Regions from separate parts of the Corynebacterium sp. LK2590 genome, predicted to be linked through region 2. Evidence: riboswitches for the same ligand, from Rfam matches in the RefSeq annotation. Region 2 holds a riboswitch; the other holds the start of a gene.
The links. Region 2 has a riboswitch for thiamine pyrophosphate ahead of thiM (hydroxyethylthiazole kinase). Riboswitches for the same ligand answer to the same signal wherever they lie in the genome.

Region 1 (4,408 bases), on a different contig from region 2:
CGCTCGCGCGCCAGCCGGAGACGGCTCTCGGCGCTGCGCTCCGCGGCCTTTCTATCCTCGAGGCTCTTGTTGAGCGCCATGAACGCCGGGGTGCACAAGGCGAGGCCGGCCAAGGCGAAGGCGTTCGGCGGCTGGAAGACGATCAGGAGGATCACTGTGAAACCGGCTCCGCAACCGACCATGGCGTAGCCGGTCATCCCAGGCGTGACGTAGAGAAAGACGGCCATGAAATAGGGCAGGAAGACCAGCACGTACCAGCCGATCAGCGGCAGGAGGGCTAGCGGACCGATCAGCAGGACGGCGCACCAGACGAGCACGAAGAGGGGCAGGCGCCGGCGGGGCACTGATGCGTGGTAGCCGGAGCCTAGGGCGTAGGCGAGGGCGAAAAACGCAAAGCCGGCAGCGACGCTTGCTAGGGCAGTGCCGTTGAGTCCTGAGAACAGGAAGGGCACGAAGGAAAACAGCAGGAAGACCAGCCAGATGCTGCTCTTGGTGGCGTCGCTGCGGGAGAAGTGCATGAGGCGGTTTAGCGTCCCTTCTGGCGGCGGTTGAGCAGTATGAAGGTGATTACAAAGATAGCAGTCCAGGCGGCAATATTTGCTAGGGCGTTGGGGAGGGCTTCTTCGTGGTAGTAAGGTTCGTCGGAGATTATTTGTACCCCGTCGGTGAGGGGGTAGTTGGCTAGGGCGTTGGCGCCGTAGAGGGGCGTGAAGCGCCCGAAATCGAGCATACCGGCGCTCAGCGGCATGAACATGTTGGCGGCGAAGGCGAAGACCACGATGAGCGTGGAGGCTATCGTAATCGCGCTGTCGGAGCGGAAAAGCTCCCCAAAGGCCATGCCGTAGACGCCGAAGGGCAGGGAAACGGCGATGCAGACAAAGAAGCAGGCGGCCCACGCGCTCACGGTCATGGTGGCACCGGTCAGGGCGCCGGCGATAAAAACAGCCACCACGGGGAGGGTGCAGCGCAGCACCAAGGACAGCACCTGGGCGGTCAGGTAATGACCCGGGGTGGTGGGGGTAAGCGCTAGTTGGCGGCCCCAACCACTGCGGCTTTCAACGACCGTGCCGCCGGCCGCCGCGGTCGCGGCGATGACCGCGCCGTAGAGCGCCATGGAGACCATGACGAAGGCTTTAGGGTTGCCGTGCGCAAAGTCCGGCATGGACGAATAGTCCTGCAGGGCGCCGAAGAGCAGGTAGAAGCCGACCGGCATGAAGACGGTGAAAAAGAGGTTGGTGAAGTCCCGGGAGGCGCGCTTGAGGTTTAGCGCCGTCAGGGAGCGGACAGGCGCGGCAGCGGCTGCGGTAGTGGTCATTCCTGTAATTCCTTTCTAGGCCCGTCGCGTAGGCCAGGCCGTGACTTCGGAGTTCTTCGCGTTGGTTTCCTCCGGCCGCAGACCGGCGTTGAGGTCGGCGGTGAAATCCGGGGCGATGTAGCGCAGTACCGCCTCGTCGAGGCTCGGGTAGCCGCCTTGGACTTCCGCGACGGTGCCGTTGGCGGTGACTCGGCCGTCCTGGAGGATGACCACCCGGTCGGCGTAGCGCTGGGCCTCCTCGAGGTAGTGGGTGGCGAAAATGATGGTTTGGCCTTCTCGTGCCTGGTGGCGCAAGGTGTGCCAGAATTCGTGGCGGGCGTAGATGTCCATACCGGTGGTCGGCTCGTCCAGGATGAGGAGGTCGGGGCGGGGCAGGATGGCCAGCGTGAAACGCACGCGCTGCTGCTCCCCGCCGGAGCACAACCGGACCTTACGGTCCTGGATCTCAGTCAGCCGGGTCTCCTCCATGACTTCGCGCTCGACCTCATCTAGTGGAGCGGACCGCGGGTGCAGCCCGGCTATAGCGCGTACGGTCTCCTCGACCGTGATGTCGGGGAGAAGCCCGCCGGACTGCAGCACCGCGCCCACGCGGGACGTCTTCGCGGCCCGGGCGGGCGGCCCGCCGAAGAGTTCGATGGCGCCGCTGGTTGGTTCCGTCAGTCCTAGCACCATGTCGAAAAGCGTTGTCTTGCCCGCGCCATTGGCGCCTACCAAGGCCACAACTTCCCCAGCGGGGATGGTTAGGTCAAGGTCCCGGATGGCGTTGACCCGCTTCTTGCCGCGCCCAAAGGCTTTAGTCAGGTGCTGAATCTCAATAGCTGGGGTGGGCTTGTTGTTCGTGCTCGCGTGCATGCCCCGAGTATCGGCGAGAAGGACAAGGGGTGCGTAGGCCAAAGATCCAGACATAGGCATGACAAATGTCAGGGGTCGGGGTCTCTACCCCCGCCCGTGCAGGTGATTTTGTCGTGCGCAGGGGCTTGCTATGCTAAACGCCTGTACAACTAAACAAACGCGGGAGCTGCTGGAGGCAATGTCCAGCGGCTGAGATGGCCTTGGGGCCGAACCGTAGAACCTGATCCGGGTAATGCCGGCGCGAGGGAGGAAAAATGCCGAATAGGCTTCATTGGCGTGTTGTAGACATCGTGGTTGCATCCATCTTGGGTGTGGCCTGCGGTCTGATTTTCTTGCTGTGGAACACCGTGGGGTACGCGTGGTTCATGGCCATGGATAGCCTCACACCGGGGTTCGGGGGACTGGCCACCGGTATCTGGCTGCTGGGCGGCGTCATTGGCGGCTTGGTGATTCGCAAGCCGGGCGCGGCCATCTTCGTCGAGGTCCTGGCGGCCTCGGTCTCCGCGGCGCTGGGCAGCCAGTGGGGCATCGAGACGCTCTACTCCGGCCTGGCCCAGGGCCTGGGCGTCGAGATCGTCTTGGCGATCTTCGCCTACCGGAACTTCAAGCTGCCGGTGGCGGCGCTGTCCGGCATCGGCGCGGGAATCGGCGCGTTCATCCTGGAGCTGTTCACGTCCGCCAACCTGGCCAAGTCGCTGGAATTCAACCTCATCTACCTGTCCTGCCTGATGATCTCCGGCGCCATCCTGGCCGGCGTGCTCGGCTACTACCTGGTCCGCGCCCTGGCGCGCACCGGCGCCCTGGACCGGTTTGCGGTAGGCCGGGAAGCCCGTGCCTAGTCTCGCTGCCAGCCACCCGACGGGACTTGCGGCCCGGGGCTTTGGCTGGCAGCACGCCGGGCGCAACCGGGCGGCGCTCAAAGATATTGAGCTCGATATCGCACCGGGCGAGCGGGTCCTGCTGTGCGGGGACTCCGGCTCCGGCAAGTCGACGCTGCTGGCCGCCTTCGCGGGCGTGCTGGGCGGCGATGACGAGGGCGAGCAGACCGGCGAGCTGACGCTCTACGACGCCGCCGGCCACCGCGAGGCGCCCGGGCGCACCGTCCCGGTGGGGCTGGTGCTCCAGGACCCGGACGCGCAGGTGATCGCCTCCCGCGTGGGCGATGACGTCGCCTTCGGGTGCGAGAACCTCGGCGTGGAAAGGGAAGAGATCTGGCGCCGGGTGCGCCACGCCTTGGACGTGGTGGGCCTGGACGTCGGCCTGGACCACCCGACGCAGCGCCTGTCCGGCGGGCAGAAGCAGCGCCTGGCGCTGGCCGGGATCATTGCCATGGGCGCGGGTCTCATCCTGCTCGACGAGCCCACGGCCAACCTGGACCCGCAGGGTGCCCGGGACGTCATCGCCGCGGTGCGCGAGACCGTCGAGGCCACCGGCGCGACGCTCGTCGTGGTTGAGCACAACTACTCCGGCTGGGAAGACCTGCTGGACCGCGCGATTATGCTCAGCGACGGGCGCGTGAGCGCGGATTCCACCGTCGCGGACGTGGCCGCCGCCCGGGCGGTGACTGGTCTGCCGGAAGCCCGGCCGGTTGCCCCGCACGCGCCGGCCGCGATGTTCTCGCGCGAGCTGGTCACCCGCTTCGGCCCGCCGCGCAGCTACGAGATCCCGGCCGGGGCCTCCACCGTGATTACCGGGCCGAACGGCTCCGGCAAGACCACCTGGCTGATGACCATGGCCGGCCTGCTCGCCCCGGTCAGCGGCCAGATCGGCATGTCGGAGGTGGTCGCCCGCGGGCTGCCGCCCACCCCGCGCAAGTGGAAGTCGCGGCAGCTGGCGCACCGCATTGGCTACGTCTTCCAGAACCCGGAACACCAATTCGTGGCCCGCAGCGTGGCCGAGGAGCTGCGCGTGGGCCCAACGGTGATGGGCGAGGAGGTGCCGACCGCGCGCATCGACGAGCTGGTGGAGCGCCTCCGGCTCGGGCACCTGCTGGAGGCCAACCCGTTCACGCTCTCCGGCGGGGAGAAGCGCCGCCTGTCCGTGGCCACCGCCCTGGTGACCGCGCCGGCGGTGGTCCTCCTCGACGAACCCACCTTCGGCCAGGATCCGTCTACCTTCGCCGAGCTAGTCGTCATGCTGCGCGAGCTCGTCGACGCCGGCACCACGATCGCCTCCATCACCCACGACGAGATGTTCATCGCGGCGCTGGGCGATGCCCGCATCCGCGTCACGGCCCCCGAG
Region 2 (4,408 bases):
TGGTCCACGTCGGTGGCTTCCTCCTCGGGGCTTAGCCCGCACAGGACCGCCAGCTCCTTGAGGTTGGGCGTGACGCAATCGACCCGGCCCGCCAGATCGAGAATCGCGGCTTCGGCTTTCTTTTCCAACAGGCGATCCCCGGAGGTAGCCACCATGACGGGATCCAGGACGACCGGCGTGCTACCCAGCGTGGCGATGAATTCGCGGACGATGTCGATAGTCTCCGGGGTGCCCAGCATGCCGATCTTTACCGCGTCGATGTCCACGTCGGCGGCCACGGAGGCCAGCTGGTCGCGCAGCACCTGCGCCGGCGGGGTGAAGATGGAGTCCACACCCTGGGTATTCTGCGAGACGATCGCGGTGGTCACGGCCATGCCGTAGCCGCCCGCGGCGCTAATCGCCTTCAAATCGGCGTGCAGGCCCGCCCCGCCGGTCGGGTCGGTCCCGGCGATAGACAGGACGCGGGCAACGGGCAGCGGCTGGCTAGGCCGAGTGCCAAGTGGGTAGACGTGAGTCATGGTTGTACTCCTATCGAGCAATAAATTGAGCGCAGCATTGAACGCTGGGCGTGCAAAAGCCGTGCGCAGTGCGGCAGAGGGCGGATTGACTAACGGCGAAAGGCGGCGACGAGTTCGCTCGCGGCGGAGGCCGGGTCCTCGGCGGCCATGATGGCGGAGACCACGCAGACTCCGGCGAAGGCGCTGCCTTTCAGCTCCGCGACGTTGTGGGCCTTCAGCCCGCCGATGGCTACGGCGGGCATCCCAGCCTCCTTGGCGCGGCCTGCCAGGGTTGCGGCAGCCTCGACCCCGATGCCGGCGGGCGCGTTCGCCTTGGTGGCGGTGCTAAAGACGGGCCCGATGCCGAGAACGTCCGGGCGGGCCGCTCCCGTGGCGCTGAGTGCGGCGTCGAGCTCCTCCTCGGAGCCGACGGACAGCCCCACCAGTGCATCGTCGGCCAGCAGCGAGCGGGCTTCGGCGACACTGAGATCGTCTTGGCCGACGTGCAGGTGGCAGCCGAGCTCGGCGGCCAGCTCCACGCGGTCGTTGATAAACAGCGGGATCTGGCCCAGCTCTTCCTGCAGGCGGCGGGCGTAGGGGAGCAGCTCGGCGTCGCTGGCTTCCTTGTCCCGCAGCTGCACCACGGTAGCACCGCCGCGGCAGGCGGCCACGGCGATGTCGGCGACGTTGTCCCGGCCGCCGGCTAGCCCCGGGTCGGTGACGAGGTAGAGGCTCCAGTCGATCGGGCTCATGCCAGTTCCACGGGCTGGAGGGCGCTGTAGGTGATGAGATCCTCGGGGCCTAAGTCGTAGAGGGCGTCCATCCAGGCGACGGCGAAGCTGCCGGGCGACTGGGCCTGTTGGTAGGCCAGGGAGCCGGCCACGGACACGTGGGCGTGCGCGGCGATGACCGCGGCGAGCGGCGGCTGACCGGTGCCCAAGTAGGCGGCGGTGATAGCGCCCAGGCTGCAGCCGGTGCCGATGACCCGCTGGAGTAGCGGCACGCCGCCGGCGAGCTCCCAGGCCTCTTCCTGGGTGACGAGGACGTCCTTCTCGCCGGAGATAGCCACCACGCCGCCGGTGCGCTGTGCCAGCGCCTGGGCGGCGGGCAGGGCGGCGGTCGCCGTGTCGGTGGCATCGACGCCGCGGCCGCCCTCGCCCAGCTGTGCCAGCGCAATGATCTCGGAGGCGTTGCCACGAATGGCCGCGGGCTTCGCGCCTACTACTGAGCGGGCGAATTCCGTACGGGTGGACAGGCCGCCGGCGGCAACCGGGTCGAGCACCCACGGGTTTCCGGCCTCGTTGGCACCGGCGATCGCCTCGCGCATGCCCTCGTACTGGGCCGCGGACGGGGTGCCGATATTGATGAGGATGCCGTTGGCCAGGCGCGCGAACTCGCGGGATTCCTCCGGGGTATCGCACATGGCGGGGCTGGCGCCGATCGCCAGCAGCGCATTAGCGGTGACATTCGTGACGACGGTATTGGTCAAGCACTGGACCAGGGGATTGCGCTCGCGCACAGCGGCGAGAGCAGCGCATACTGCTTCCTTCACAACACTTTCCTTCGCTAGTTCTAACTAAGAGCAGGTTCCATGGGTATGTTCTCAGCCGGAATCAGTCCTTCCGGCACCCCAATGTTGTGCCGTCCACCCTAACAGAGCCGGACCCGGAATTTTTCTGGTTTGGAAGAAAACACACCCAACGGGGAACGCGACCAAGGCCAGTGCAGGCTCCTCAGAACACAGCTACGAGCCGCTAGGGACAAAAAAGAACCCCGCCGCGGTACGCGCTGGTGAGAAACCAGCGCGCACTTGCGGCGGGGTTAAGGTGCGGGTGCTCGGCGGCACCGCACGCGGGGGCTCTTTAGGCCTCGGAATCCTTCGTCTTCTTGGCCAGCGCGTTGCGGGCGGTGCGCATCTGCTCGGTGATGGCGAGGTTACCGCGGTCGCGGGTAAACGCGTTGGAGATCCAGTTGATGAAGGTGACGAAGCGGTTGCGCATGCCGACCAGGTAGGTCGCGTGCAGCGCCAGCCAGCCCAACCAGGCGAAGATGCCGGTGAACTCGACCTTGCCCATCTTCACCACGGCGTTGAAGCGGGAGATGATCGCCATGGAGCCCTTGTCGAAGTAGTCGAAGGGTTCCTTCTCGTTGGCGGTGGACTCCTCGTCGACCTTGGCGTCGATGAGGCGGCCGACGTGGGTACCGCCCTGCATAGCGACCTGGGCCAGGCCCGGCAGCTTGTTCAGGTTGATCATGTCACCGATGACGTAGACGTTGGAGTACTCGCCCACGGTCAGGTCCTCGTTGACGGAGACGCGGCCAGCGCGGTCGGTCTCGACGCCGGCCTGGTCGGCGACCATCTTGCCCAGCGGGGAAGCGGACACACCGGCGGACCAGATCTTGGTGGCACCGGTCAGGGTGGTCTCGGAGTCATCCTTGGTGTTCTTGTAGGTGACGGTGTCCTGGTCGACGTTGGTGACCATAGCGTTCAGGCGGACGTCGACGCCGAGCTTTTCCAGCGTGCGCTGGGCCTTGCGGCCGAGTCGCTTGCCGAACGGCGGCAGCACCTGGGGAGCGCCGTCCAGCAGGTAGATCTTGGCCGAGGACGGGCCGTAGGTGGAGAAGGCGTCGGTGAAGGTACGGTTAGCCAGCTCAGCAATCTGGCCGGTCAGCTCCACACCGGTCGGGCCAGCACCGACGATGATGAAGGTCAGCAGGCGCTCGCGCTCAGCCGGATCCTCGGTGAGCTCGGCCTGCTCGAACGCGGAGACGATGCGGGAGCGCAGCTCCAGAGCGTCGTCGATGGTCTTCATGCCCGGGGCGAACTCGGCGAAGTGGTCGTTGCCGAAGTAGGACTGGCTGGAGCCAGCGGCCACGACCAGGGAGTCGAAGCCATAGGTGCGGTGGAAGTTATCGTTTTCCGCGGTCACCGTCTGGTTTTCCAGGTCGATGTCGGTGACGGTGGCGTTGACAAAGTTCGCGTTCTGCTGCCCGCGCAGCATCTGGCGGGTGGACGGGGCGATCTCGGAAGCGGAGATCATGCCGGTAGCCACCTGGTAGAGCATCGGCTGGAACAGGTGGTGGTTCTTCTTGTCGATGATGGTGATATCGACTTCCGTGCCTTTAAGCTGCTTTACGGCGTTGATGCCGCCGAAGCCAGCGCCAATAACGACGACGTGGTGACGTCCTCCATTGGGGCGGTAAGGGGTTGCTGACATGTAGATGACTACCTTCCTAAATGCTTGAACTAAGTACCTACCGTTGAACATTGTAAACGCTACTCCCCGGAACAGATAGTTTCACCCCGATATAAACCAGGGGTCTCGGCATGGCACCCGGGCCGCGGGTGGTTTCGGCATTAATCTAGGAACGATTGGACTGAACGCGAGGCCGCCTACACAGCGTTTTTGCCTGCAGTAGCAGGTGCTGTGCGGGCGGCGTCAGGATTGGACTTTTGAAGGAAATGGCCTTGGAGCATACTGCGGCGATCGATGCCGAGCAATGGCCAGGCGTAGCCCGCGTGCCCAGCGGCCGCCTGCTGGGGCTGCGGGCCCGCCACGCGGAGGCTGATTTTGCCCGCGCCTGCGACCGCGCGGGGCTGGTCCTCGATGCCGAGGATCCGGAAGACCTAGACCTGAAGGTCGAATACGACTCCTTGTTCGCGCGGATTGCGAGCTCTGGCTGGCTGGGCTTGGCCGAGTCCTATCTGGCCGGGGAGTGGACCACGCCCAACTCGGACAAGTTGGTCCACGTCCTTACCCGGCTGGTGCAGTGCGGTTATTCCCCGAAAACACCTACCGCGCCCGTGGCCGCCTACGAAGGCGGGGAGATCCCCCAGGAGTTGCTGGCTCTCTACGCTGGCGACAGCGTGAGCCACCAGGGCGGAATCTTCGCCACCGGCGTGCCGACCA

Region 1: another riboswitch for thiamine pyrophosphate. It lies ahead of VVR85_RS10085 (ECF transporter S component); the one in region 2 lies ahead of thiM (hydroxyethylthiazole kinase).

Annotation. Positions count from the first base shown of each region.
Region 1 covers NZ_JAYWMH010000008.1:39,115-43,522, forward strand. Annotated here, with positions in the region: gene VVR85_RS10070 (sensor histidine kinase) at 1-518, opposite strand, end outside; gene VVR85_RS10075 (ABC transporter permease) at 527-1,315, opposite strand; gene VVR85_RS10080 (ABC transporter ATP-binding protein) at 1,331-2,167, opposite strand; TPP riboswitch at 2,317-2,432, shown strand; gene VVR85_RS10085 (ECF transporter S component) at 2,422-3,006, shown strand; gene VVR85_RS10090 (ABC transporter ATP-binding protein) at 2,999-4,408, shown strand, end outside.
Region 2 covers NZ_JAYWMH010000001.1:528,791-533,198, reverse strand. Annotated here, with positions in the region: gene VVR85_RS02485 (bifunctional hydroxymethylpyrimidine kinase/phosphomethylpyrimidine kinase) at 1-518, opposite strand, end outside; gene thiE (thiamine phosphate synthase) at 608-1,249, opposite strand; gene thiM (hydroxyethylthiazole kinase) at 1,246-2,049, opposite strand; TPP riboswitch at 2,038-2,140, opposite strand; gene VVR85_RS02470 (NAD(P)/FAD-dependent oxidoreductase) at 2,360-3,715, opposite strand; gene VVR85_RS02465 (class I SAM-dependent methyltransferase) at 3,961-4,408, shown strand, end outside.